3 regions of the Shewanella sp. SACH genome follow, and region 1 is predicted to be linked to each of the others. Evidence: predicted binding sites of a transcription regulator. Region 1 holds the regulator's gene; each other region holds the start of a gene.
What was found. The regulator LexA, encoded in region 1, represses DNA repair genes until DNA is damaged. The targets are predictions, from matches to a motif close to TACTGTATNNNNATACAGTA.
Positions count from the first base shown of each region.

Region 2: the regulator LexA is predicted to act here: its motif matches at 2,860-2,879, upstream of umuD (translesion error-prone DNA polymerase V autoproteolytic subunit).
Region 3: the regulator LexA is predicted to act here: its motif matches at 6,015-6,034, upstream of recA (recombinase RecA).

Region 1 covers NZ_MPDG02000004.1:97,710-107,779, forward strand. The annotation lists gene BM607_RS15965 (efflux RND transporter permease subunit) at 1-1,409, shown strand, start outside; gene BM607_RS15970 (ribonuclease T2) at 1,618-2,787, shown strand; gene BM607_RS15975 (VOC family protein) at 2,867-3,640, opposite strand; gene mtr (tryptophan permease) at 3,790-5,046, opposite strand; gene plsB (glycerol-3-phosphate 1-O-acyltransferase PlsB) at 5,046-7,469, opposite strand; gene lexA (transcriptional repressor LexA) at 7,630-8,250, shown strand; gene BM607_RS15995 (SulA-like leucine-rich domain-containing protein) at 8,247-8,759, shown strand; gene coxB (cytochrome c oxidase subunit II) at 9,162-10,070, shown strand, end outside.
Region 2 covers NZ_MPDG02000001.1:1,460,521-1,470,590, reverse strand. The annotation lists gene BM607_RS06365 (cupin domain-containing protein) at 1-973, shown strand, start outside; gene umuC (translesion error-prone DNA polymerase V subunit UmuC) at 1,155-2,429, opposite strand; gene umuD (translesion error-prone DNA polymerase V autoproteolytic subunit) at 2,426-2,842, opposite strand; gene BM607_RS06350 (SLC13 family permease) at 3,132-4,523, opposite strand; gene BM607_RS06345 (helix-turn-helix transcriptional regulator) at 4,604-5,455, shown strand; gene BM607_RS06340 (glycoside hydrolase family 15 protein) at 5,851-8,415, opposite strand; gene BM607_RS06335 (MFS transporter) at 8,692-10,070, opposite strand, start outside.
Region 3 covers NZ_MPDG02000002.1:872,060-882,129, reverse strand. The annotation lists gene BM607_RS11735 (aspartate kinase) at 1-1,085, opposite strand, end outside; gene alaS (alanine--tRNA ligase) at 1,095-3,719, opposite strand; gene BM607_RS11720 (regulatory protein RecX) at 4,352-4,765, opposite strand; gene recA (recombinase RecA) at 4,840-5,907, opposite strand; gene mutS (DNA mismatch repair protein MutS) at 6,292-8,862, shown strand; gene rpoS (RNA polymerase sigma factor RpoS) at 9,065-10,045, opposite strand.

The sequences.
Region 1 (10,070 bases):
GTGCCAGCAAGGCCGCCGAAGTGTTACAGCAAACCGACCGTTTAATCAAAACCGTGCCCGAAGTGGCCCGCGTGTTTGGCAAGGTAGGACGCGCCGAAACCGCGACCGATCCCGCGCCGCTGACCATGCTTGAAACCACTATCATGCTTAAACCCCATGACGAATGGCGTGAAGGCATGACCTTAGATGGCATCATTGCCCAGCTGCAGCAAACCGTAAAAGTACCGGGACTCACCAATGCTTGGGTGCAACCCATCAAAACCCGTATCGACATGCTCTCGACGGGGATCAAAACCCCTGTCGGCATCAAGATCACTGGAGCCGATGTCAACGAACTGCAAAGCATTGGCACTAAGATTGAAGCTATCTTAAGCAAAGTGCCACACACCAAATCGGCCTACGCCGAACGCAGTGGCGGCGGCCGTTATATCGATATCAGTCCTAAACTGGATGTGGCCGCTCGTTACGGTATGACGTTGCAGGATATTCAAGATGTGGTGCGTTATGCCATTGGCGGTATGGATATTGGTGAGTCGGTACAAGGCGCCGAACGTTATCCAATCAACCTGCGTTATCCCCGTGAACTGCGCGACAATATTGAGAAGCTGCGCGAGCTGCCCGTGATCACTAAGTCGGGGCATTATCTGCCGCTACGTAACTTGGCCGACATCGAAATTAACGATGGCGCGCCTATGTTAAAGAGTGAGAATGGCCGCTTAATCTCTTGGGTGTTTATCGATATCGAGGGCACATCTATCGGTGAATATATCGCCACCGCGAAAACTGCCTTAGATGCCGAACTCGTCGTCCCACCCCGTTACAGCTATAGCTTTGCGGGTCAGTACGAATATATGCAAAGGGTCGATGCTAAGCTTAAACAAGTGATCCCTATGGCATTAGCCGTCATCTTCATCCTGCTGATGATGACCTTCGGCTCCACCATTCAGGCCAGCATTATTATGCTAAGCCTCCCCTTCGCATTGGTCGGCAGTACTTGGTTGTTATATCTACTGGATTACAACATCTCAGTGGCCGTTGCTGTCGGTATGATTGCCTTAGCGGGTGTCGCAGCCGAGTTTGGGGTGGTGATGTTGGTGTATCTCAATAACGCCATCAAGCACAGGCAAGAAAAAGATAATTACCACAGCGTCAATGACTTGAAAGAAGCCTTGATTGAAGGCGCCGTCATGCGGATCCGCCCCAAAGCGATGACAGTGGCGACCATCTTCTTCGGCCTTCTGCCCATAATGTGGGGCGCAGGTTCGGGTAACGATGTGATGCAAAAAATCGCCGCACCTATGGTCGGCGGCATGGTCACAGCGCCCATACTGTCGCTATTTGTCCTACCCGCACTCTATCTACTGATTTACTCGCGTAAATTAAAGAAAGATCCTGCGCACGTAAGTTAACGGCAAGAGAGCACCCATAAAAATCCCCTCAAGCTATTAAGGTTTGAGGGGATTTTTCATTCAATCAGATTAAAAATCTAATTTAGCAGCAGTGCCACACAACACTCTGAGTAAAATAAGCCTCTTAGTTTATAACGCTTATGTGTACCATTAACTTAGCGCACCACAGGATTGACCCGACTTACTGCAGCAGAAAGGATTCCATCACATGACCAAGCCATTTTGTTTGACCATCCGCCGGATATGGCCGCAAGCACTTTCCCTTAAAAGCCTATCGCGTACGTTACTTGCGGCGTTCGGTTTATGCGCTGCGCTAATCATTTCAGCAGCACCTGCCTTTGCCGCGCCCGCAACCGGTGAGTTCGTTGCCGATAAACGCTGTGAGCTATTTCAATCGAAAAATAAGCAGACGAATCCAGATCAATGGCAGAGCAATATTGGTGAGCGCTATCCGGTACTCGAAATCCTCGGCAACAGCGCTAAACCTGATTGGCTGCGAGTGCGCACCAACGCAGTGAAGTCTCCCATGCGGTGGATCAGTGGCGCTTGTGGTCAGTATCTTTCCAATGTTGCAGGCAGTAATGTACCGACACCTGCAACAGCGGTAGAACCCGCGCAAACCACTACAGCATCGGATATCAAAGCCAAAAGCCGAGACGGCCTTAAAGAGCATGGCACACCAGAGAAACGCCAAGGGGATCAATGCCGAATCGGCGGTGAATTTGACGCCAACGTGCTGGCATTAAGCTGGCAAAGCACCTTTTGTGAACTCTATGGCCGCCGCAAAGCCGAATGCCGCGCACTCAGCCAAACGCCAGAATCGAGCCAGTGGCAACACTTCAGCCTGCACGGGCTGTGGCCGAATAAACAACAATGCGGCACACGTTATGGCTATTGCAGCACAGTCAAACTGCAGCCGAATGATTTCTGTTCTTATCCTGAGTTTGAACTGAATCCATCGGTGCGCAAAAATTTAGAAGAAGTCATGCCAAGCGCCCAATATGGCACCTGTTTAGAACGCCACGAATGGTGGAAACACGGCACTTGCCGTAGCCAAGACCCTAACGAGTACTTTTTATTGGCAACCCAGCTGACCCAAGCGGTCAATGCCTCGGCATGGGTACAAAAATTTATTCATGACAACATAGGTAAGACTGTCAGTAAAAGTGAGTTAAAACAAAGTTTTGACAGCAGTTTTGGTCAAGGTGCTCACGCTAAAATGAGCCTAGAATGTGGCAAGGGATTACTGAGTGAAATCCGCATTAATTTGCCCGAGGTCATTAAAGCCTCAGACTCCTTGCCTAGCCTACTCGCCAAGGCTAACAAGGCAGGCAGAGGCTCCTGCCCTGAGACAATCATGATTGATAATGCTAATTAAACAGATGGTTAGACACATAAAAACGGCGACTGAGTGTCGCTGTTTTTAATCTTAAATGTGACTCGTCCTAAATATGGCCTTACATCTGATTAAGCTTGATCACCGCAAAGGTGGCGCCTTGGGCGTCGGCTATTACAGAGAATCTGCCCACATCGGGGATATCACTGGGCGGAATGCACACTTGCGCGCCTAACGCTTGGGCTTTTTCTGCAAATGCATCGCAATCGGCTACTGCAAAATAAAGCAGCCAATGGGGAGAGATATCGCCCCATTCGGGCATGATGGTCATCATGCCGCCGATGGATTGACCATCAACTTGCCACTCAGAATATTCGATGTCCGGCATGTCGCTGGGCGAGTTAGTCCAAGGGAATATTTTGCAGTAAAAAGCTTCTTCAGTGCGTGGTTCTTTACATGCCAGCTCAACCCAGCAAAGGGTATTGAGTTCACCCTGACGGCGAGAACCGATATGATTCTTCGCTTGCCACAGCGCAAAACGTGCGCCTTGTGGATCGCTCACCTGCGCCATCACGCCCGCATCAGCAACAATATGCGGCCCCATGTGCACTTGGCCACCCGCCGCTTGAATCGCTGCAATGCTGGCATCCATATCATCAACGGCAAAGTAGACACGCCAATGGCTAGGGATCTGCGACTCTGACTCGGGGATTTGGTACATGGCACCTAAATCATCCCCCGCTAAATTGAATAGCGAAAAATGACCTTCTGGGATTGGCATGTCAACTGAATCCCAACCAAATAACGCTTGGTAGAATGTCTTAGCAGCTTGCCAATCGTGGCTTGCGAGTTCAACCCAACATGCATGTCCTTGTGCGTACTGAGTAATTTTCATCATTTGCTCCTTCGTTTTTACAATCATTCGAGTTAAGCCTGAGTTCGGGCTTCTGTCCAGTGTCGGGATAAAAAAGATCTGCAGGATTAAAACTCAATCGCTAAATACAAAAAAGCCCTCACGCAGAGGGCTTAAATCATCGAAACAAATTAGGAATATTGCGGCAGTAAATTTGCCATCGCGAGCAGATGACAAGCACCCGTGACTATGCCAAATAACACCACAAGAATAATCAGCGGCGTACCGCCTATCACTCTAAAACCTGTGCTGTCGGGGAATAACTGCCGTGATTTATAGGCCATCAGCGCCGGGACGATTACCGCCCACACTGTCGCCGCTAATGCCGCAAAGCCAATCGCCACTAAGAAGCCGTCGGGGAACAGTAATCCTAAAATCGTCGGCGGCACAAAGGTCACTAACGCGGTTTTCATCCGGCCCGAGCGCGAATCGTCAAAACCAAACAAGTCGGCGAGATAATCAAACAGACCTAAGGTCACCCCTAAGAAAGATGAAGCCACGGCCAAGTTAGCAAACAGGGTCAACATACTGTTCAACCAGCTACTCGCCATCACCTCAGACAAAGCGCCCACCAAGACCCCCATATTGCCGCCTTGGGCAATAATATCGATAAACTGGCTGCGGGGAATATTGCCCATAGTCGCCACTAACCAACAGGCATAAATCACCAGCGCGATAAAGGTGCCGACGAAAATCGCCTTGATAATGGTGGTGGAATCTTTGCCGTAATACTTCACTAAGCTGGGAACGTTACCATGGTAGCCAAAGCTGGCAAGACCAAAGGGTAGCGCCGCCCACAGATAAGGTGAAAAGCTGCTATTACCATCGGGTTCGAGCAACTTAGTCACATCGATTTCGATCAGTAAATTGCCGATTGCAAGGAAGAAGGTAATGATCATACCGCCGAGCATAATCGTGGTAATGCGATCCACGGCCTTAGTGCTGATCAATACGATACTAGCCAACACTATGGCAAACACCAGCCCAGCAACACTTTGCGGTAACTCAATTCCCATGCCCTGCAAGCTGTGATTCACAATCGAGCCACCACCGCTGATATAGGCATAAGTCAAAATATACAGCACGAAAGCGATAGAAACGCCGTTCACTATCCGCCAAAACTGCCCTAAGGTTTGCTTGCTTAAAGTATCGAAGCTAGCACCCGGTTCGAAATGCAAATTGGTTTCGAGCAGCAATAAGCCCGACATCAACATGCAAAACCAAATGCCCAATAACATTAAAATCGAATAGCCAAACCACATACCTGCACCGACCACGGGCAGAGAAAACATCCCAGCACCTACGGTCGTGCCAGCAATAATCATGGCGCCGCCGAGCAAGGACTTATCTGCGGGCTTATGCTTAGCCGCATTCATATGATTTGCCATTAAACTGTATGCTCCGCGGTGACACTCGCCACTATCGTTTGTTTCACTGACGGACGTAATAAGCTATTGGCTTGATCTCGTATGCGATTGATATTGGACTTATCTTGGTTATCCGCCAGATATCCCAATTCTTTGAGCTTAACGCTCAAGGTGCCGTAAAGTTTCTTATCGTAGAACTCAGGCGCGGTAATGCCATGCAAAGCGCCTAAACGCTGGGCGAGTAGATGACTCTCAGACTCAAGTTCTGAGCGCTCCATCTTAGGCCTGTTCGCTAACAGATTGAAAATAATGGCATAGCGTTGCAGAGTCTCGCTTACTGAACTGGCTAACAATAATAGTTGGCTAGTGTGCTCAGGCACGACGGTTAAGGTATCAGTCTCAACCACTAACCCTTGTTCAATGAAGAAATCCAGCACTTGATTGACATAGGCAGGTACATCCTTAATGCCCATGAAGAGTTCGGCTTTCAGCAGTGGATAAAAATCGGCAACGATTGACACCACTTGCTGACGCGGGATCTGCTCATTATGCGTTAAACAACTCGCAATTAATGACGGTACAATAAATAAGTGGATGATATTGTTACGATAGTAAGTCATGGACACAGCCTGACTCGCCTCGATAGACACGATTTCACCTAAAGGATCGGCACAAACAACAAACTTGTTCAGCTCTAAACCTTGCTGCACTAAATGCTTACCATCACCTTCGGCAACCGAAGTATAAGTAGTGTAAGGCACTTTTTTGAGTAGGGTCAGATACAGATCAAGCTGACGCTCCAACAGACTGCGTTCTAAGGCATTTTGATCTGTCGCCAGCAACACTAAACTCGTCAAGGTCACCGAACTCGCCGCTGCAGCATCGTTAATATTTGTCATCACTCGATTCGCCAGCACGTTTACCGCTGGCGTTAACCAGCTTGGTTTTTGCTCAGGATCATCGGCCAACTCAGTACGCCAGTTTGGCGCGCGCTCATTTAAGAAGTTTTGCAGGGTAATCGGCTCGCCAAAGTTCACATAACCTTGGCCGAAATTACCAAGTTTGCGAATCGCACCAAACACCTGCCACACAGATTCTTTTTTCTTTTTCTTACCACTTAACTCTTTATGGTACGTCGCCACTTCCATCACATGGTCATAGCCTAAATACACAGGCACCAATGTTACCGGACGCTCGATACCGCGCAGCACACTGTTCATCGTCATAGCAATCATGCCGGTTTTTGGCGCCAATAGACGACCGGTACGTGAGCGGCCGCCTTCGGAGAAGTATTCCACCGAATAACCTTTAGCAAACAGTTGGTCTAAATATTCACGGAATACTGCGGTGTACAGTTTATTGCCATTAAAACTACGGCGGATAAAGAAGGCACCACCGCGACGGAACATAGGTCCAGCGGGCCAGAAATTGAGGTTAATACCAGCAGCAATGTGCGGCGGAACCATGCCTTGATAATACAAAATATACGATAACAGCAGGTAATCCATGTGGCTGCGATGGCAAGGCACATAGACAATCTCGTGGCCATCATGGTGCAACTGGCGAACTTGCTCGGCGCCTTTGATGTTGATCCCGCTGTAAAGCTTGTTCCACAACCAAGTTAGGAAACGCTCGGCAATACGCACTAAACTATCTGAGTAATCTGCTGCGATTTCATCAAGGTACTCAATAGCCGTCTCGCGCGCTTGGGTCTCAGAAATCTTTTTGTTGGCCGCTTCTTCTTGAATCGCTTTACGCAACGACTCGGATTTGAGCAGCGAATGAAACAGTGCTTGGCGATTTGGCAACACAGGTCCAGTCATCACCTTACGTTGACGACGGAAATGCACCCGCGCGACCCGCGCTAACTTATGGGCGATCCCCATGTCAGTGCCGTGTTCGTCGGCCATGTATCGCAGAGATACGGCATTTGAAAACTGTACGAAGTTATGTCGACCTAAGAACAAAATCATCAAGCACTTGCGCAGCCAAGTCGGGTTTTCCCGCTCAAACACAGCCGCCTTCATAGTGTCATCTTCTTTTCCTGGCGTGCGGCCCCAATACAGGCTCACGGGCACCAGTTGAATGTCTAATTCAGGGCGTTCCTTATGCACGGCCAATAAACGCATAAAGCATTCGAGGAAAGGCTCGTTACCGGCACGCTCACCAAACAGCGGCTTACGCCCTTGAAGGCAGACAACCCGAGGCGCAATCACACCATTTGCCACTAAAGGCTCATAGGGGCTCGGCAGTCCTAACTTAGCCGTAATTTCGCTCAGGGCAGCGATGTCACTCAGCGATTCCGTTTTCATCACATAAGCAAGGGGTCTGGAGGCATCCAGATTCAGATCGGCAAAGGGATCCTGAGGCACAACAATAGTGTGCACTAAGTGTTTTTGGATCCAGCGTAATGATTTCAACCAAAGAGAGTCGTGTTTAGGCATTATTCTTATGCAATTAAGTACGTTTACTAGCCCGGTAGAATACCAGACTATGGGTAATATTCGCTAATTCTCTCCAACATAGCTAAAAAGTGGTTAATACTTGCGCTGCAAATAATACTGTATATACTAACAGTGACTGTATAGAAAAACAGGAAACACCATGAGACCTTTGACGCCACGCCAAGCTGAAATTTTAGAGCTAATTAAACGAAATATTGCCGATACTGGCATGCCACCCACTCGGGCAGAAATCGCGACCCGTTTAGGTTTTAAGAGCGCCAATGCGGCTGAAGAGCATCTTAAAGCGTTGGCGAAAAAGGGCTGCATTGAGATCATGCCAGGCACATCGCGGGGCATTCGTCTGACTGCGGAAGTCGAAGAAGTAACTGAAACAGGTTTACCGCTTATCGGTCAAGTAGCCGCTGGCGAACCTATTCTCGCCCAAGAACATGTTGAACAGTACTACCAAGTCGACCCAAGCATGTTCCATCCCGCCGCCGATTTTTTACTGCGGGTTAAAGGCGACAGCATGAAGAATATCGGCATTCTCGAAGGAGATTTGCTGGCAGTTCATAAAATACAACAAGCTAGAAATGGTCAAGTGGTTGTCGCTAGAGTCGACGACGATGTCACTGTTAAACGTTTCGAAAAAAAAGGTAATGTGGTCTATCTACACGCCGAAAATGAAGACTATTCCCCGATTAAAGTGGATTTAGGCTATCAAAGTTTAACAATTGAAGGACTCGCCGTCGGTGTGATCCGTAATGGAGATTGGCTATGAACAAACTACTTGGCAATGCACCCCGCCATCCGGGCTTGTGGCTCGATGAAGTCCGTGATGCTGACTATGACTGGCACCATGCACCTATCGCCTGCATGCCAACGAAGACTCAAGGTCGCCAAGAATTAATTCATCTGAGCGCGCAACTCGCCCAGTTAAGCCAACAGGGCCGTTGGTTAGTGCTCATCAACCCACCGAGTATTGGCTACAAACAAATGCTCGCCAACGCTGGCGTGCGTATGGATAGAGTCTTGCTGGTGCACGCTAAAGATGAAGTCGAAACCCTGTGGGCGATGGAAAAAGCCTTAACAAGTGGTACGTCCAGTGCGGTTATTACTTGGACCCAATCATTGGATGCACGCGATAATCGTCGCCTACAAATTGTCGCTAAAAGTGCCCGCGCCATGGGCATAGTGCTAGAAGACGTAAACAGTCACTTACATGGCGACGTACGCATTGAGCAAGGTAGCCTCTTCGGCCAACAATCTTTTTTTAGCGCTGTGCATTAAATATTCATTTAATTTTTTACCTTGAAAGCCGCCTCGCCTATGAATGTGAGGCTTTTTTTTGGCAATTTTTCAGACAATTAGATAAATAAGTGATCTTGATCAATATTTAAACAGCAAGTATGGTTGGTTTAGTCGGCGATGATATATCGCCGCCCGTGGCAAATAAATCGAGCCGTTATCGCGTTCAAAATGCCACTAAAAATAGAGAACAGATTTATTTCAGTCGTATGTGCCAGCGTGGCTAATACCAGCAGTAATAATACTTAATTAAAAGTAACAGCCGCCAACGCACGTTGAAGTCAAAAAAGCTTTTTTGGGAACTGAAGAGTTTGCATAGAGTTGAGACTTACTGTGTTGCTCTTCTTTGTAGTTGCTATTCGCAATTGGCAGAGGAGAAGTCTTGTGAAGCAATTGTTGTATTGTTTACTCGTGGTGTTATTCGCACCACCGTTGGCCGCCGCGGACATGCGGTTCAACATGACCCCTGGCGTAACCGAGATCAGTGGCAAGGTTTATCACTTGCACATGACCATCTTGTATATCTGCTGCGCCATTGGCCTTGTGGTCTTTGGCGTGATGATTTACGCCATGATCAACCACAGAAAATCCAAAGGCGCTGTCGCGTCCCACTTTCACGAAAGCACTAAAGTTGAAATCGCTTGGACGATTCTGCCATTTATCATTTTGATCTTAATGGCGATTCCTGCGACAAAAACCTTAATTGCGATGGAAGATCCCAGCGACGCCGATCTGACCGTTAAAGTCACGGGTTCCCAATGGAAATGGCATTACAGCTATTTCGATCAAGACATTGATTTTTACAGCATACTCGCAACCCCTAGAGCCCAAATCGACGGTACCGAAACCAAGGGTGAACACTACCTATTGGAAGTCGATAAGCCGCTCGTACTGCCGATAAATCGCAAAATCCGCTTTTTGATGACCTCTGAAGATGTCATCCATTCATGGTGGGTACCTGCTTTTGCCGTGAAGAAAGATGCCAACCCAGGATTTATCAATGAGGCTTGGACTCGCATCGACAAACCCGGTATTTACCGTGGTCAATGCGCCGAACTTTGCGGTAAAGACCATGGTTTTATGCCGATCGTAGTGCAAGCCATACCCGAAGCCGAGTTTGAAGCTTGGGTGACGGAGCAGAAACAAGCCGCAGGCGCGGCGGCAGAAGCCGCTCAAGCCGCTTTATCACAGACCCTTAGCAAAGAGGATCTGATGACTCAAGGTGAGCAAGTTTACCTCGGGCACTGCGCAGCCTGCCACCAGCCCAATGGCGGGGGTTTACAAGGCGTATTC
Region 2 (10,070 bases), on a different contig from region 1:
GCAGGCGGAATTTGGTCCCTTTGATTCCTACGATCATCTCGGTGAACGGGATTGGACTTTAATAGTCCAAGCCTTGAATAACTGGGTGCCCGATGCGGAAGCCTTGATCCAATGCTTCGATTTTATTCCGCGCTGGCGTTTAGATGATGTGATGGTGAGCTTTGCCACTCCTGGCGGTGGCGTGGGGCCGCATATCGATCTGTATGATGTGTTTATTTGCCAAGGTTCGGGACGTCGCCGTTGGCGTGTGGGCGATCTGGGGCCGCACAAAGAGTTTGCCGCCCATCCCGCTTTGCTGCACACCGAAGCCTTTGACCCGATTATCGATACTGAGTTGTTGCCCGGCGACATCCTTTATATTCCCCCTGGATTCCCCCATGACGGCATAACCTTAGAACAGTCGTTAAGTTTTTCAGTGGGTTATCGCACCGCCTCCGCCAAAGATATGATAAGTGCTTTGGCCGATCATTTGTCTGAACAGGATTTAGGCGCACAGCAGATTTCAGATCCAGACCGCGAGCTGACAACGCGCAGTGGTTGTGTCGATAATGGCGATTTAGCGCGGCTACGTACCCAACTGACCAATATGTTGACCGATGAACTGGTGAGCGAGTTTTCGGGCCGCTATTTAACTCAGTCAAAATGCGCCTTAGATTTACCCGATGAGCCATTGGACATCACGCAAGACGAAGTGCTCGCTTGGCTCGATGAGCAGCCGCTTATTCGCCTCGGCGGGCTGCGCTGTTTGTATTTTGATATTAATGTGGCACAGGGCGTTGTCTATATTAATGGTGATAAGTATCCGCTTTCAGCCGAATTGGCTGCAGTGATCCCATTACTATGTGATAGTAATCAGTTGGATAAAGCTGCCTTAGCCCCTTGGTTAGCCCATGCTGATTTGCTCACGCAACTTACCGAGTGGGTGAATCTAGGCTACTGGTACTTTGAAGATCTCAGCGATGAAGAGTGTTAAGGCGAAATGAGCCAAAGCTTGATGGGTGTTAATGCCACTTTAGCGTTAACACCCAACGGGGCTTAGCGCTATATATTTTTTAGATCTAGATGGGTTTTAGTGCTATATGGATTTTAGAGTTAGTTTAGAGTTAGGTGGGTTCTGTGATTCGCAGACGGTCATTAGCCATTGGATTTGTTGATTATTTCACTATGGGCAATTGTGCCCATTGGGTGGTGTAACGAGGAGAAAGGTGCTCACGCTTCATTCCCCAAGTCGGGTCAATACCTTGCCCTGCAAACCAAATTTTTCCATGACCGCTGTGGTTCACTTTATCGAGTAATTGCATCAACTCCTTGCTTTTAGGCCTAGGCGTGACGTCATCGAATAATCCGAGCTGAAACACGCCTGTACCAAAAAAATCCCCTAACATGACACCGGCCTTTGCATAGGCATGGCCTTCACGCCAAATGCGTTGCAGTAGGCTTTGGCCAAGGGTGACAAAATCCCGCGTATCATTGCTGGGGCGAACTAAACTGCCCGACAGTGATTTGCTGTACTGGGGAGTTGCATCGCTAAAAGGGCTAGTACGCACAAATACTGACATCGCTTTAGCGTACTGGCGCTCGGAGCGCAGTTTTTCACAGGCCCTAAAAGTGTATTCATTGATTGCCTGTTGCATCGCTTCTAAATTATCAATACGGCTGCCAAAGGATCGGGAGCTGATAATTTGTTGCTTAGTGGCGGCGACCTCTTGTATGTCATCACAGGTAATGCCGTTAAGTTCGCGTACCGTGCGCTCAACGGTGACAGAAAAGGTGTCGCGGATAAGCTTTGGATGCGCATCCGCCAATTGCAACGCGGTATTTATACCCATGATGTTCAAGCGTTTTGTAAGCCTACGGCCTATTCCCCAGACTTCGTCGACAGGGATAAGCGCCATCAGCCGTCGTTGGCGTTCACGGTCGCGCAAGTCAACCACGCCCCGCGTCGCGGGATAACGTTTCGCGGCATGGTTTGCCAGTTTAGCGAGGGTTTTTGTCGGTCCAATGCCGACGCAAACACTGATCCCAATCCACTGCGGTATCCGTTGATAAATATCTAAGGCAAGCTGATGAATATCAATGCATTTATCGAGACGAGAAAGGTCTAAAAACGCTTCATCAATACTATACACTTCTACTTTCGGTACCATTTGCTCTAAGGTGGTCATGACTCTATTTGATATGTCGGCATAGAGTGCATAGTTGGAGGAGAATACCGCGACGTGATGCTGGCGGAGTTGGTTTGCGATTTGATACACAGGCACCGCCATCTTGATGCCAAGTTGTTTTGCCTCTGCCGAGCGGGCGACGACGCAGCCATCGTTATTGGATAACACTACAATCGGCCTGCCAGCTAAATCTGGCCTAAACATCCGCTCACAGGATGCATAAAAATTATTGCAATCGACGAGGGCGAATAGTGAGGGCGTCATTTGAGCTTTTTCACCACGTTGGTCACCACCCCAAAGATGTTTAACTCAGACTCATCATTGATGACAATCGGGGAGAATAAGGCATTACGTGGCAGCAATTGCACCACAGGGCGCAGTTGCAATTGCTTTACGGTAAACTCGCCGTTGACTGCTGCGACAACGGTATCCCCGTGGGCCGGCTGTAATGAGCGATCCACTACCAAAATATCACCGGAGAAAATCCCCGCTTCGATCATCGAATCCCCTTGGACTTTGACAAAAAACGTGGCGGCGGGGTGCTTGATGCATAACTCATTGAGATCTAATGTTTGTTCTACATAGTCTTGGGCTGGTGACGGAAATCCTGCGGCAATCAAGGAGCTAAATAGCGAGAGCCGATATTGGGTATGTTTGGCGAAGCGGCCTAGGATCATCATAATAAATCACAATATACTGTACGTATGAACAGTATAGTCTAACAATGAAACTTATCGAAATAATTTATGTTGGGACAGTTGTGTTATCGACCCTGGCGCAAAGACGAACTTGTTTTATGCTGTGTGCTGATTGTATGCGCTGTCGAGTGATGAGTGTCGAGGTGCTGGGCAATTGATGATGGCTGCTCTAAAGCACCCTTGGCGGCGTGAATACCGCCAAGGGTGAGCGTTTAGTCAATTTAATTTAGTTAACGCGCTTTAGTTAGCCCGCTTTAGTTCACGCAATTTAGTTAATCCAACCGAGCCATAGCCACCACAGATAATCCAGTGGGATAAGTGCAATTAGAGTGATTGCCGCCAGCGGTAAGGTGATGTTAAGTAGTTTGCTTAAGGGCTCTTGGGATAATTGCATCGCCAAAATCAACGGGGCAACCTGATAAGGAAAAATCACGGTTGAGAAACCGATCACCTGCGTCATTAATACTGCTGGGGTGGAGAAGCCAGTTGCATTGGCAAAATCTGCCGCCATGGGGGACAACACTGTCGGCACACCTGGAACCGTTGCCACTAATCCCGTCAGCGTCCCCATCAGCGATAACGACATGAAATTCAGGAACGATGCCCCTTGCTGCAATGGTAGCCATTCACTGAACAGTTGACCTAGCGCAGTGCCAAGTCCAGATTGATTGACCAATGCCCCTAGACCTAAGGCCGCCGCGACAAAAATGACGGTCGCAAAATCCACCGAACTATTAAAACTCTTAGGCTCAAGCACTCCCCATTTTGGGAGCAATAACAAGATAGCGGTGGTCAGTCCAACCCATGCCGGATTGATCCCATGCAGTGAGTCTGTCACCCAAAATAGCAACGTTATCGCAAGTAATACTGTGACTTTCTTTTGCATACCAAGGTTATAAGCTTCTGTTTCAATAATGCGTTCAGGCTGGTTTTCATCAATTTTTGCAGGAAATAGGAAGACGACTAGCGCCACAATCAATATCGATTTGAGCAAACCAAGGATTGGAAAATGCAGTAAGAGATACTCGGTATAACCAAAATGGATATTGAATAGATTCTCGCTGGAACCCGCCAATATCATATTGGGAATATTCGCGGGCAACACGGCAAAACTGGGCATGTTACACGCCAGTGCCAAGGCGGTCGCAATGCCTATCCGCCCATGACTACCACGAGCAAAACCGACTTGCTCAGCTAACGCCATACCAATTGGCACCATGACCACCGCACGGCCAACGGATGAGGGCATCACAAAGCCAAGCAGCACGGCACTAAAGACCAAACCCGCAATCAAGCGTGGATAACTTGAGGTCAGTATGGGGGCAATCAAACTGGCCATTCTGCGACTTAAGCCAGACTGAGTGATGGCACTGCCAATCACAAACCCTGAAATGATTAACCACACCGCAGTCGAGCCGAATCCTGAAAAAAGTACACTCGGCTCAATGAGTGTGAAAATGGTGGCAAGGGCAAAAAATATTAATCCCGCCATAAAGGGCGGGAAAAAACCTGTGCTCCAAAACATTAAGGTCACTAATACTACGCCAGCGCTATAGGAAAACACCGCGGGATGCTGACTCAGCGGAAAAAGTGCAAGTAAAGTAGCGATCAACAGTGCACTGAAAAACGCTAGCGGTTTAACGCCAATAAAACGTTTCATGTTTACCGACCTATTGGGTTGAATACGTAAAAGATGCCAACTAAGATAGCTGACTTAGTTTGGCGTTTTAAGAGGGCAATATGTCAAAAGCTGTTCCTAAAGCGACATTGTTAACGCCCAGTGACGTGGCGTTTATCACAGATGCCAATCGACCTGTGCTAACCCATACTCGCAATATGGCGGCGGAAGCGGGCATCGAGCCTCATTCTCATCCGCGGGGGCAGCTACTTTGGGCCGCGAAAGGCTTGTTACGTGTCCGCAGCGACAATGCCGTCTGGGTGGTACCTTCAACCCATGCGGTGTGGATCCCCTGCAATTTGCCCCATCAAGTGAACAGCGAAACCCACGCCCACACTCGTAATATCTATATTGATCCTAGCTATGATGTTAGGCCACAGGATACAAAAGTGGTGATGGTGACGATGACAGCGCTGATGCGCGAACTGGTGCTCAAACTCTGTGAGAGTTCACACCTTTTAGGCAGTGGACAACTGCATCGGCTGGGTTTGGTTGCCATTGATGAGCTCGAAACTCTGGACAGCCTAGATGCTCATTTACCCGCAGGCTCAGATCCAAGACTCAGCCGCTTGATCCAAAAGTTGATCCGGCACCCAACAGTGAATTACACCCTGACCGAGTTAGCCGAAATGGGCGGCGCGAGTGTGAGAACGATTGAGCGACTATTCAAAGCTGAAACTGGGCTCACTTATCGACAATGGCGGCAAAGGTTTCGTCTATTAAACTCGCTTGAAAGCTTAAGCCAAGGAGAGAGCACGACTAGGGTGGCGCATAGTCTAGGTTATCTGAGCGTCAGCAGTTTCAGTGCGGCTTTTAAAATGCAATTTGGTTGCACGCCGCAAGATTATCCGCAGTATAAGCCTATGAAAAGAAAGGTGAATATTTTTACTAGCCCCGTGACGGGTAACAACTAAAACAATGTATGCTCGATTGTGGCTTCTGCATTCAAGGCATTACGAATGCCGAGTTCCTATGTTTATAAAGTGATGTTAAAGCGAGCTATGTGGAATGGCTAATGATCAGTTGCTGATATAAAAATATGATGACGTTATTTTGGTGATGTGCTTGATGCAACTTTTTGATAAAGCATGAATGGAACAGCATTGGAATAACATGTAGTCGGATAGGTCACAGCCAGATATAAAAAAGGCTAGAACAACATTTGTGAGTTGTTCTAGCCCTTAATTTATTAAAGCTAAAGCATCGTTAAGCTCATGCGCTGTTTTAGCGTGTTATTTCAGCACACTTTCCAATGCGCTATTTCAAAACACTATTTCAATACGCTATTTCAAAAAGCCACTTCAACTCGTTATTTCAATGCCGCTGGGACGATAGGGTAGTGATCCCAGACTTGGCCGTCGGTCATAGAACGCACCAGTTTGATGTATTCGGCATGGGTCCAGGCAAGCGGCGTGGCTGAGTTGGTGCCTTGTCCGAGTTTGTAATGGTAGCGGGTGGCATCGCCGACACCGTCCCACGCTTGCTCGGGTAACATCATGCCCGCATTCGCAAACGTTTCCATGCCCTGCACATAGGTGTTGATCAACTGCTGCTTGGTTTGCTGCGCGTTATTGCCTGTTAGCTCGCCTTTTTCTTGGGCGAGTGCTAATTCAAAATGACCGCGCTCACCGGTGAAGAAGGGCCAGACGCGGCCACGTTGATCGGCGCTGTTGCTGCCCGATTCCGCATAGTTCTTGCCAGAAACCGTATCCTCACCGTAGCCATCGTTGCCATAACGTCTAAAGCCTGGGATTTTGCTGCCATCTTTAGCGGTAAACTCATATTTAAGGCGCAAATTAGAGTCAAGTTCAGTGTTATCAATCAATTGAAGGCTTTGATTGATGAGCTTATCAGTTGCACCGCGCACGCCATAACGTACTAGTTCTAAAAATCCGCCATCGAGGATTTGACGTTGATCTAAACCTTTTTTACCGTTATTCGCCGCCAGTGTATCGGCGGTGTTTGGCTTGCCATTAGGGCTTAAACGTAAGTAGTAAGGCGCGCTGACTCCGGTGCTGTTCTTCAATAATCCTTGGGTGGTGACTAAGTGCTTTTCTAAGCTATCACTTAAACCTTTTACGGCGGCAAGATAACGGCTGCTGGAGTCGATATCCTTGGCTTCTTTGGCAATTTCACTCGCGGCAACAAGACCTGCGATCACTGCGGCCGTTGTCGAGGGGGAGTAACCCGCTTGTTCTTCCCAACGCTCTTGCTGGGTTTTGGGCGGGGTGATTTGGGTGTGATTCCAATCCAGATTGACCTCACCGCCACTGATCAAAAAGTCTGCTGCACCTTTGAGCATCTCTTGATACCAGTGACTGATCTCATCAGGGGTGAGTACACCCGCTTGCCAGAGTTTCCAGCCGAGCATGATTGGCATGGCGGTTTGATCGAGCTGTACACCAACCCACTCAATTTGGCCATCCACATGGGTCTTTTGCAGGAACCAACCCGGCGTACCCGTAAAGCCGGGCGTCTTTTCGGTTACTTGCACTTTTTTCAGGTATTCGAAGGCCACTTTGGGCGTTTGGGTGTCACCCATGGCGAGGAATGCCATGGCACATTGGTAAAAGTCACGCGGCCATACCGCTTTATAGCCAGTACTCGGAACGGCTGCTGAAACCGTATCACCCCAAGGATTGGATAGCGAGGCGATCAGTGCGCCCGCATAGGTTTTATCTTCCTGCGCTTTCAAGACCATAGCACTGGTATACAGCAGCTTACCGCTATCTGTGGTGTTGTTGGCCATGTTTGCGATGGCGGGCAGCGAGCCTAAGTAATCGTGCCAGCCGACATGGGTGGCATCGCCTTTATAGGCGCTCAGCACAGCATCATAACCTGCGGCCAAAGTGGCATTGGCATTGGCTAAACTCTGGGCTTCATCTTTACCAAAACCGATGGCGAGATTAAAAGTGACGGGTTTGGCTTTGATGAGCGTAGGGTAACTCGCAGTAAAGGCGATATTGCCAACGGTCGATTTATCTTGCGCACTGGTCGTTTGATAGGGCGTATCGAGTGTGCCGTTATCGGCCAAATCGGCTAGACCATCTGAAACGCCGACAAAGCCTGTCGTTGCCTGCACAAAATTCAGATCGGATTTGACCGTCATTACGCTGCTGTCTTTGGCGGCGGTATAGGCCACCAGCGCCTGATTATTAGCATGATTGTCAGTATGAGTGTCGATGCGGCCGATATCATTGGCGCCCGCGTTATCGATATGCGGATTGACATACAAATGCGGCGTAATGCCGTCTTCAAAGGCGGTAAAGGTGACGCGCATCATTAGGGTGTCGCGGTCGGGATCGGTAAAGATATGCTTTTCAATCTGATACTTACCTTCAACATCTTTATTGATAACTTTATAGGCAAGGGATTGCGGGCGACCGTTAGCATCGGTATCTAAATATTCTATGCTGCTGATGGTGTTATCTTTTTCGGTATCGACAAAGCCATTACCTGTGACCACAAATTGCAGTTCTTTGAGCTGCGCATTATGGATCAGACCATACATGGTTTCGGTTAAAATACCTTGGGCGAGGGAGAACCAAACGCGGCTAATGGGATTTTGCTTGGCATCTTGGTATTGACCTTGGGTGTAAGACTCGTAAGACGTCCCAATACCGGTTTTACCCGAAAATGCCCAAGTAGGCGCTTTACCCGGTGCGCCGGGCGCAACCAGCTGCACATTTGATGCGGCATTGCCACTCATGCTCGGTGTTGCTGAATTCGATGTGGGTGAACAGGCTGTGAATCCTATTGTCCCTAATAGACTTGCGGCGACGGCAAGCGCTAGGCGGCTACGCCTTGTTAACGTTTGCGCGTGACGGGTTTGGCTAGTGTGCAGATCCTGCTGCGGTGTAGGACTCGATTCCATCTCGTTCTCCCCAAATAATGGTTATATTTTTATAGTGATTGAATTGATATAAAGGCTTCATGCTGCGGTGAATCGCCAACAGGCCAAGTTCACCTTGCGTAACGTATCTGGATGTATGCCGACTAACTGCCTCTTATCTAACGACCTAGCATCTAACTGACTGTTATCTAATGGCTTGGCATCTAAAAAAGTCTCACTTAACTGTTCAGCACTTAAATGGGCGCAGCTTAATTGAGTGCCACCTCATTGGGCGTCACTGCTCTCAGTGAACTGTTATCAGTTAACTTTGTTTGCGGCTTTTGTGGTTAAGTTGGTTTTGCTATTTACGGCGGCGCTTTGGTCATTTTGATCCACAATCTCTTGCTCAACAAAAAGTACCGCAATACCTGCGCACATCATCAAGATGCCACCTGTGATCAGCGCATAAATAGGTTGACCATCGAACAGACCATTGAGCACTAAACCCAGCACACTGGCGGCAAGAAGCTGCGGGATCACAATGAAAAAGTTAAAAATCCCCATATAAACGCCCATTTTTTGCGGGGGTAACATACCCGACAACATAGCGTAGGGCACAGATAATATTGACGCCCACGCGATACCGACACCTATCATAGGCAGCCATAACAGGCTTGGGTCTTTAATAAAGAAGAAGCTAATCAAGCCGATACCGCCACAGAACATATTGACTGTGTGCGTCAGTTTGATACCGATACGCTTAGCCAGCATAGGAATAAAGATCGCGGCAATGGCGGCAAAACCATTGTAGGAGGCGAACAGCACGCCGACCCAATCTGCGCCGTCGTTGTAGGCTTGGGACAACACATCGCTACTGCCAAAATGGTAAGACGTCACGGCTGCTGTGGTGTAAATCCACATGGCAAACAACGCAAACCAAGAGAAAAACTGCACTATCGCCAGTTGATGCATGGCTTTGGGCATATGGAATAAGTCATCGACCACGCTAAATACCATGCCGAGCTTATTGCGTTCAGCGGGTTGTGAATTGCCCAAACGCAGCGCGCAATACAGTTGCAATGGGCCAAAGGCGAAAATCCCTAAGCTTAAGATATACAGTTGCTTATCTAAATCCTGCGCCCAAATAGCGAAGGTGAGCAGGGCACCGAGACCCATCCACACGAAGGACGCAAATTGGTAGTCCTTACGGGTACGAGTGCGAGCTAAGGTTTCATCCTCTGCATCGACTTGTTTTGCGTTAAAGGCGGCTAACTCTTCGGGGGAATATTCTTTTGTCGATACGACAGTCCAAGTGACCGCTAGCAATAATACTGCGCCACCGAAATAGAAGGCATAACGCACTGAGTCGGAAATTTCACCCGCTGGTGCAGTATTCGCGACAGCAAAAAAGTGAGTCAAAATATAGGGTAAGGCCGAAGCGACCACAGCGCCAATACCGATGAAAAAGCTTTGCATGGCATAGCCTTGGGTACGTTGGCTTTTCGGTAAATTGTCACCGACGAAAGCGCGAAACGGCTCCATGGCGATGTTGATCGAGGCATCCATGATCCACAACATGCCCGCGGCAATCCACAGGGTAGGCGAGTGCGGCATGATAAAAATAGCAAGAGTGGTAAAAATCGCGCCAATCAAAAAATAAGGGCGGCGACGGCCAAGGCGTCCCCAGGTTTTATCAC
Region 3 (10,070 bases), on a different contig from region 1:
AAACCTTTGCCAACTAAAGATACTTTTGCACGTTGCCGTTCGATAATCAATGGTCCGAGAGCAAGGCTTTCGCTTAAGCCTTCGAGCTCATTAAGCAGAGTATCAACCTTAGCTTCAGCGAGCATAAAACTGACTCGACCCGAAGGATCATCCTCGTGGATCCTCAATGGGGAAATAAATTCCACATCGATTTCCAATCGCGTTAAACAGCCTAACAGCGCTTGATAGCGTTCACTGGTGGTAAACAGCCCTTCAATCGTCAGCGTTGCCAGCGCCTTATTAATCGCAATACCTTGGACTAACGAGGCAATAGTGAGTTCAGACTCGTCGCCAAATTGGATTAACGTCCCCTGCCCAGCTTCAAAACTCGACAGGACTCGCAATGGCACGCGAAAACGCTCGGCGTATTCGACTGAATCGGGATGCAATACTTTAGCGCCTAACTTTGCCATTTCGAGCATCACATCAAACCCAATCACATCGAGGCGACGCGCGCTGCTATCGATATTCGGATCTGTGGTGAATACCCCTGCCACATCGGTAAAAATCTGGCATTCATCGGCTTCTAACGCCGCCGCTAAGGCTACAGCAGTGGTATCTGAACCACCGCGTCCTAAGGTTGTGACTTCGCCTTGAGGATCGATGCCTTGAAACCCTGCGACGATCGGCACAACACCGTCGGCTAACAGGGATTGCAAATACTCAGTATCCACCCGCTCAATGCTGGCACGGCCGAATTGACTATTAGTATGAATTTGTACCTGATCGCCCGTAAGGGATTTCGCCTTAATACCGCGGCGCTGTAGCGCCATCGACATCAAGGCAATGCTCACTTGCTCACCCGTTGACACTAACATGTCTAATTCGCGCGCCGAGGCCCGCGGATTAATTTGTGCTGCCAGTGCAAATAGGCGATTAGTCTCACCCGCCATCGCAGATAAGACTAAGACTTGCTGCTCACCATTGTGAGCTGACTTTGTAATCTGCTCAGCGACCGCTTCGATACGTTCAATAGAACCCACCGAAGTGCCGCCGAACTTTTTCACAAAAAGCTTGCTACCACTAAGCTTTCGTTTTTGGGGCACAGCAACCTCTTAAGCTAGACGCTCAGTAATCCAAGGTAATACTTGAGCCAATGCCGCATCCAGATTTTCTGGCTGGCTACCGCCCGCTTGAGCCATATCAGGACGACCGCCGCCTTTACCGCCCACTTGTGCAGCGACCATAGCGACTAGCTCACCCGCTTTGACTTTGCCGATAAGATCGTTACTCACACCGGCGATCAGGTTAACTTTCCCTTCCTGCGCAGTGCCAAGAACGATAATGGCCGATTTCAATTTTTGTTTTAATTCATCTTGCAGACCGCGTAATGAGCTTGCCTCAACGCCGTCTAACTTTTTGATCAGTACGTTAACGCCATTAACCACAACGGCATCGCCCACTAAATCAGCACTGGCTGCAGCCGCGAGTTTATCTTTCAACTGCGCCATTTCTTTTTCGAGTTGCTTCATCTTATCGAGCTGGGCTTTTAACTTAGCGACAACTGAGTTGGCATCGCCTTTCAATAAGGCTGCAGCTTCTTCCAGTTCAGCTTGTTGCTGCGCCACATAGGCCATAGCCGCAGCGCCAGTAACGGCTTCGATACGACGAACACCTGCAGCAATACCCGCTTCAGAGGTGATTTTGAATAAGCCGATATCGCCCGTGCGGCCCACATGGGTACCACCACACAATTCGATAGAGAAATCGCCCATAGTCACAACACGCACTTGTGAGTCATATTTCTCACCAAAGAGCGCCATTGCGCCTTTCTCTTTGGCTTCATCTATACCCATTTCAGCGGTTTTCAGCTCATGGTTACGACGAATTTGAGTGTTAACTAATTCTTCAACTTCTTTTAATTCCGCAGCTTTTACGCCTTCGAAATGGGAGAAGTCAAAACGCAAACGCTCAGGATCAACCAAAGAACCTTTTTGCGAGACATGAGAACCGAGCACTTGACGCAGTGCGGCATGCAGTAAATGCGTAACAGAATGGTTTAACTGAGTACGATGACGCAGTTTTTTGTCGACTTTCGCTTCAACAACTTGGCCAACACTCAAGTTACCTGTAGCTAAAACACCTTGATGACCCGTTGCTTGACCGTACTTTTGCGTGTCGTTAACCGTAAACTCAACACCGCTCGCAACCAGTTGGCCTTTATCGCCCACTTGACCGCCAGATTCCGCGTAGAAAGGTGTCACGTCGAGTACGACAACGGCTTCGTCACCCGTCTTGATAGCCGTCACTGACTCACCGTTTTGATAAATCGCGGTGATCTTAGCTTGACCCGCTAATTCGGTGTAACCACTGAATGCGGTTTCAGCATCGATTTTCAGCGCCGCGTTGTAATCTGCACCAAAGTTACCGGCAGCTTGTGCGCGGCTACGTTGTTCAGCCATGGCGACTTCGAAACCTGCTTCATCGACAATGATGTTGCGCTCACGACACACGTCAGCGGTTAAATCCATTGGGAAGCCATAGGTGTCATACAGCTTAAATACCGTTTCACCGTCTAAGGTATTACCTTTTAACTCGTTTAAGGCCGCATCTAAAATGCCTAAACCACGTTCAAGCGTACGGGCAAATTGCTCTTCTTCCGCTTTCAGTGCTTTTTCAACAATCGCTTGAGTCTCAGCTAACCCTTTGGCCGCATCGCCCATCACCGCAATCAAAGACGGAACCAGCTTATAGAAGAAAGCTTCGGTCGCGCCTAACTTGTTACCATGGCGAACGGCGCGACGAATAATGCGGCGCAGCACATAACCGCGGCCTTCGTTCGACGGCATAACGCCATCGGCAATAAGGAATGCACATGAACGGATATGGTCGGCAATGACGCGCAGTGATTTCTCGGTTAAATCGCTTACGCCGATGATTTCTGCCGCTTTGGCTATCAGCGTACGGAAGATATCGATTTCGTAGTTAGAATGTACGCCTTGCATAATCGCGGCAATACGCTCAATCCCCATGCCGGTATCAACCGATGGCTTAGGCAAAGGTAGCATTTCACCCGATGCTTGACGGTTGTACTGCATGAACACTATGTTCCAGATTTCGATGAAACGGTCGCCATCTTCTTCAGGACTGCCAGGACGGCCGCCCCAAATATGGTCGCCATGGTCATAGAAAATCTCAGAACATGGGCCGCAAGGACCGGTATCACCCATTTGCCAGAAGTTATCTGACGCATAAGCAGCACCTTTGTTGTCGCCGATACGGATAATGTTCTCAGCAGCAACACCAATCTTTTTATTCCAGATTTCAAAGGCTTCATCGTCTGTTTGATAAATCGTGACGCACAGACGTTCCTTCGGCAGCTTTAAAGTTTCAGTTAAGAAAGTCCAGCCAAAACGAATCGCTTCTTCTTTGAAATAATCACCAAAACTGAAGTTACCCAGCATTTCGAAAAAGGTGTGATGACGTGCTGTATAACCGACGTTATCTAAATCGTTATGCTTACCACCGGCGCGTACACAACGTTGAGCAGTGGTCGCACGCGTATAATTGCGTTTGTCCATGCCAAGAAACACGTCCTTGAACTGGTTCATGCCTGCATTGGTAAATAAAAGTGTGGGATCGTTGCCTGGCACTAATGAACTACTGTCCACAACTTGATGACCATTGCTGCGGAAAAATTCGAGGAAAGCGCTTCTAAGCTCTGCTGTAGTTTGATACATGAAATCATCCTGAATTGGGTAAGCATTACCAGCTACGCCTTAGGCTAGCCGTATTTCTATTTGCCCAGCATTATAAGCAGACTGAGTAAGGACGACCAGCCTTGATTGGTGATATATACCCAAACAACCTCAAGATACAGGATTCAGCGGAGATTTAACGCACTTTAGGCAAGACGGTTATTTGTAGACCTAGTGGGCTAAGTTAAGAATAACCAACACTGCATAAAGTGCGTTAAAGCCCGCCGGGACGGAGCGCCTAGGGCACTTCACTTCCGTGTTGCATCAACTCAAAAGGTGGCCGACATTCTTTCATTGATGCGCCTAGAATTGATGTGCCCTAAGCGCTCTGAAACTCGTATATTGAGGTGGCTTGGGTATACACATCAGGAATTTAATATTTTTGCGTGAATAGCCCATACCAGAGTAGCTAGAGGCAAAACAGCAATAATAAAGGACAATGACAGACTCTGCGGGTTAGGTGCAAAAAGTACAGTATTTGAGCAAGTGGGTAAAGTGTCGGGAACGAAAGCAACAAAGCCCATTTGATGACATTTTAGAGGAGATTTTCTGAGGACTTGTTAAAGGAGCTTTTACAGTCTTAAGGTTACATCGCAATCGATGAGTTGAGGCAATTAATAATCGTCGTCGAGATCATTGGGATCTGAATCTAACGCATAAGAGATTTGATCGTAGTTAAAGCCTTGGCCCATTAAAAACCGCACTCGTTTGGCCTTTTCCTTCGCGATGAGATCCCGGGCTTTAGAGCCCTTCACTTCTGTTACGCGAGGAATTCCATATTTTTTAGTGGCTTTATCTTTTGCTAGCTCAAACCAGTCACAATTACTATTGGTTATCGCCGCTTCAATGCAATCTTTAGACAGGCCTTTTTGCGCTATCGCTTGGCGAATGCGGATGGCACCGTGGCCTCGACTAATGTGGCTACGGACCAACAGTTCAGCATAGCGATTATCATTGATAAAACCGGAGGATTCGCAAGCATCGAGTACAGGTTCGATATCATTCAGTTCGAAACCTTTTTCGAGCAATTTATCGCGGATTTGTAGGCGGGAATAATCGCGGCGCGCTAACAGCGCAACCGCGATTTGACGGGCTGACTGACTCAGAATACTTCGCCTGTTTCTAAATCAACATTATCTTCCGTGCTAGCATCAGCTTTGGCAGCCAGTGCACTAGGATTGCTCAAAAGTAACTCACGTAATGTCTTGTCAATTTCAGTAGCAATGGCTGGGTTTTCAGTCAAATATTTACCCGCATTAGCACGGCCTTGACCGATTTTATCGCCTTTATAACTGTACCAAGCACCCGCTTTTTCAATCAACTTATGGGCTACGCCTAAGTCAACTAACTCACCAGTACGGTTAATACCTTGGCCATAAAGAATTTGGAATTCAGCTTGCTTGAACGGTGCTGCAACCTTGTTTTTCACCACTTTAACGCGAGTTTCGTTACCGACTACTTCATCGCCGTCTTTAATGGCACCAGTACGACGAATGTCTAAACGAACAGAAGCATAGAACTTCAGCGCGTTACCACCGGTTGTCGTTTCTGGGTTACCAAACATCACACCAATCTTCATCCGGATTTGGTTGATGAAGATAAGTAAGGTGTTAGATTGCTTTAAGTTACCCGCAAGTTTACGCATGGCTTGGCTCATCATACGTGCCGCTAGGCCCATGTGAGAATCACCAATTTCACCTTCGATTTCAGCTTTAGGCGTTAATGCCGCCACTGAGTCGACGACGATGACGTCAACAGCGCCAGAGCGAGTTAATGCATCACAAATCTCAAGCGCTTGCTCGCCGGTATCTGGTTGTGAACACAGCAGGTTATCAATATCTACGCCCAATTTTTTAGCATAGATAGGGTCGAGTGCATGCTCAGCATCGATAAAGGCACAGGTTTTACCTTCACGTTGCGCTGCGGCAATCACTTCTAAAGTCAGTGTCGTTTTACCTGATGATTCAGGACCATAGATCTCAACGATACGCCCCATTGGCAAACCGCCAGCACCTAAAGCAACGTCCAGAGACAGAGAACCGGTAGAAATGGTCTCAACATCCATAGAGCGATCTTCACCCAGCTTCATGATGGAGCCTTTACCAAATTGTTTCTCAATTTGGATCAATACCGCAGCAAGTGCTTTCTCTTTATTTGGATCGACCTTCATTCCAGTTCCCTCATCAAGACAAGCCTTAAGCTGTCAAAAGTAATATTCAATTTACAAACGGGTAATTCAAAAAGCCGCGCTTTTTGTCTTAATTCTGCTGACTAGTATACTGTACAATCATACAGTATCAAGACCTGTGACTGAATTATTTTTAGGTAATGGGATTTTTTAATATGGCCAAGGTTTTAGCGAATATCAAATCCGATATTGCATCCCTTTGACGAATATCCGTCATCAAGGGCTCAATTTTCGGTAAATTATTGCTAAGATTGGCACAGCAAATTTTGCGTGGTCTTTTTAGCTGAAAATTGTACAGCAGACTTCTGCTTCCATAGCGCTTAATCCCACATAACCACGGCAGTCACAACGGACGATAACGATTTAATGAATGTAATTGATACCGATGATTTAGAAAAACATACTCCTATGATGCGTCAGTACTTGACCATGAAAGCAGAACATCACGACATGTTGCTGTTTTATCGCATGGGTGACTTCTACGAGTTGTTTTATGACGATGCTAAACGTGCTTCTGAGCTGTTAGGCATTTCACTCACGGCACGCGGTAAAAGTGGTGGCGATCCTATCCCTATGGCGGGACTGCCTTACCATGCTGTGGAAGGCTATCTTGCGAAATTAGTTCAAATTGGTCAATCGGTTGCGATATGTGAACAAATTGGCGACCCAGCAACCTCTAAAGGGCCTGTTGAGCGTAAAGTGGTGCGTATCGTCACGCCTGGCACCTTAACCGACGAAGCCCTGCTGCAGGAACGCCAAGACAATCTATTGGCAGCGGTTTATCAAGGTAAAATCGGTTTTGGTTATGCCACTCTGGATGTTTCATCCGGACGTTTTGTGATTGCCGAGCTCGACACGCGAGAGTCATTAGAAGCTGAATTGCAACGCACTAATCCCGTTGAAATTCTCTACAGTGAAGACTTTGGCGAACTAGGTCTACTAAACGGTTTTAAAGGTAAACGTCGTCGCCCTGAATGGGAATTTGATTACGACACTAGCATCAAGTTACTGCTGGCTCAGTTTGGCACGAAAGACTTGCATGGTTTTGGTATCGCAGATGCACGTTTATCACTGCAAGCTGCGGGTTGCTTGATGCAATATGTCAAAGACACACAGCGCACAGCCCTGCCCCATATCAATGCCATTACCCGCTTCAATCAAACCGATAGCATAGTGCTCGATGCGGCAACTCGCCGAAATCTAGAACTCACTCAAAACCTTGCCGGTGGTCGCGATAATACCTTAGCCGCAGTATTAGATAACACGGCAACGCCTATGGGTAGTCGTATGTTGCAACGCTGGATCCATCAGCCGCTGCGAGATCCAAAACACATCAAAGCACGCCAACAGGCGGTGACTGAACTACTCGATACCGCCGCCCACGAAGGTTTGCATGAACAGTTAAAGGCACTTGGCGATATTGAACGTATCATGGCAAGACTCGCACTGCGTACCGCTCGCCCAAGAGACTTTGCCCGTTTACGTCAAGCGCTGGGCTTACTACCTGAATTACAACAAAGTTTAAGCACACTGAGCGCACCGCACACGACTCAATTACGGCAACACTTAGGTGAGTTCCCCGCTGAACAAGCCTTGCTTGAGCGCGCGATAGTCGATAATCCTCCCATGCTTATCCGCGATGGCGGAGTGATCCGTGAAGGCTACAACAGCGAATTAGATGAATGGCGCGGTCTTAGCGAAGGTGCGAGCGATTACTTAGTTCAACTCGAAGCCAGAGAAAAAGAACGTACAGGTATCAACACACTTAAAGTCGGCTATAACCGTGTACACGGCTATTACATCGAAGTGAGTCGCTTGCAATCCTCGCAAGTGCCACTCAATTACCAACGACGTCAAACCCTTAAGAATATGGAGCGTTATATCACGCCCGAACTTAAGGAGTACGAAGAAAAAGTGCTCTCGAGCCAAGGTAAAGCACTGGCACTCGAAAAGCAGTTATGGGAACAATTATTTGATCTTATTCTGCCAAAATTACATGAATTACAAGCTTTTGCTCGAGCGGCGGCAGAACTTGATGTGTTAAGTAACTTTGCTGAGCGCGCCGAAACCTTAGGCTACACTTGCCCTGAGCTGAGCCAAGATATCGGCGTACAGATAGAGGCTGGTCGTCACCCAGTGGTGGAACGTGTGAGTCAAACACCGTTTATCGCTAACCCAGTCACCTTGCACAATCAAAGACGTATGTTGATTGTCACCGGACCTAACATGGGCGGTAAATCGACCTATATGCGTCAAGTCGCTTTGATCACGCTGATGGCTCATATTGGTTGTTTTGTGCCAGCAGATCGCGCACTGATCGGCCCTATCGATCGTATCTTTACCCGTATTGGCGCATCAGACGATCTGGCCTCTGGTCGTTCAACCTTTATGGTCGAAATGACAGAAACCGCCAACATTCTACACAACGCCACCGCCAGTAGCTTAGTGTTAATGGATGAAATCGGCCGCGGAACATCCACCTATGATGGTTTATCACTTGCTTGGTCGGCGGCAGAGTATTTAGCCCAGCAAGTCGGCGCTATGACCCTATTCGCCACCCATTATTTTGAACTAACTCAGTTGCCTGAATTAATGGCCGGTGTTTACAATGTGCACCTCGATGCCATTGAACACGACGATACCATCGCCTTTATGCATGCAGTGCAAGAAGGCGCCGCTAGTAAAAGCTACGGCTTACAAGTTGCGGCGCTTGCCGGCGTACCAAACAAAGTGATTAAAGCCGCTAAACATAAGTTGCAGCAATTGGAGAGTCGCGATCATCAAGCTGAAGGAACGAGGACGCCTATTCAAAGCTTACTCGCGTTACCTGAACCGGTTGAGAATCCAGCGCTAACGAAGTTAAGTAGCATTAATCCCGATAACTTAACGCCAAAACAAGCACTTGATTTGCTCTATGAGCTGAAACGTCTGAGCTAAAGTTCTGTGAGCGAGTGATATTCGCTAAGCGATATTATCAGCAATACAAGACTAGAAACAACAACGCCCACTCTGTTGTGGGCGTTTACTTTTATCGACTAGGCCTAAGCACTAGACTAAATCACTAGACCTTAGCTAGGAGCTAGGCATAGAGATCAACGAACAACTGATCTTAGTTTCTCATTTATTAGTTTCGAAATAATTAGTTTCTAAACAATGCTTCAACAGATAAACCTTGAGATCCTAATAAGTCGCGTAAACGTTTCAATGCTTCTACTTGGATTTGACGTACACGTTCACGAGTCAAACCAATTTCAGCACCCACATCTTCGAGTGTAGAAGGTTCATAACCTAACAGACCAAAACGGCGGGCTAACACTTCTCTTTGTTTAGTGTTTAACTCATTTAGCCATTTGACCACTGAATTAGAAATATCTTCATCTTGCACTTTGTAGTCAGGGCCAACGTTATCGTCATCGGCTAAAATATCCAACAGCGCCTTGTCATTATCGCCCCCCAAAGGCGTATCGACAGAGGTGATTTTCTCATTCAGCTTAAGCATACGGCTGACATCAGCACTCGACACTTGTAGTTTTTCGGCAATTTCTTCGGCCGTAGGTTCGTGATCAAGTTTTTGTGCTAACTCGCGAGCGGTGCGCAAGTAAACATTGAGTTCTTTAACAACATGAATAGGCAATCGAATAGTACGAGTTTGATTCATAATGGCGCGCTCAATGGTCTGTCTGATCCACCAAGTCGCGTAGGTTGAAAAACGGAAACCTCTTTCTGGGTCAAACTTTTCAACGGCACGAATTAAGCCTAAGTTGCCTTCTTCGATAAGATCAAGCAGTGCTAAGCCGCGATTGTTGTAACGACGGGCAATTTTTACGACCAGACGTAAATTACTTTCGATCATGCGATTGCGGGATTTTGCACAGCCTTTTAAGGCTTTACGGGAAAAGTAAACTTCTTCTTCTGCGCTAAGCAGTGGGGAAAAACCAATCTCACCTAGGTAAAGTTGAGTGGCATCAAGATTTTTTTGCAGGTCATCTTGAACCTGTTGTTCTATTCCTAGCTCTTGAACTAAATCGGATGCAACTTCTTCTTTTTCAAGGTCGAAGTCAACGGTGTCTACGGATAAATCTACTAGTGCTTCTGCGGCAGTGCTTTTTATGCGGCTCATGATTAAATCTCCCAAACCTGATTAA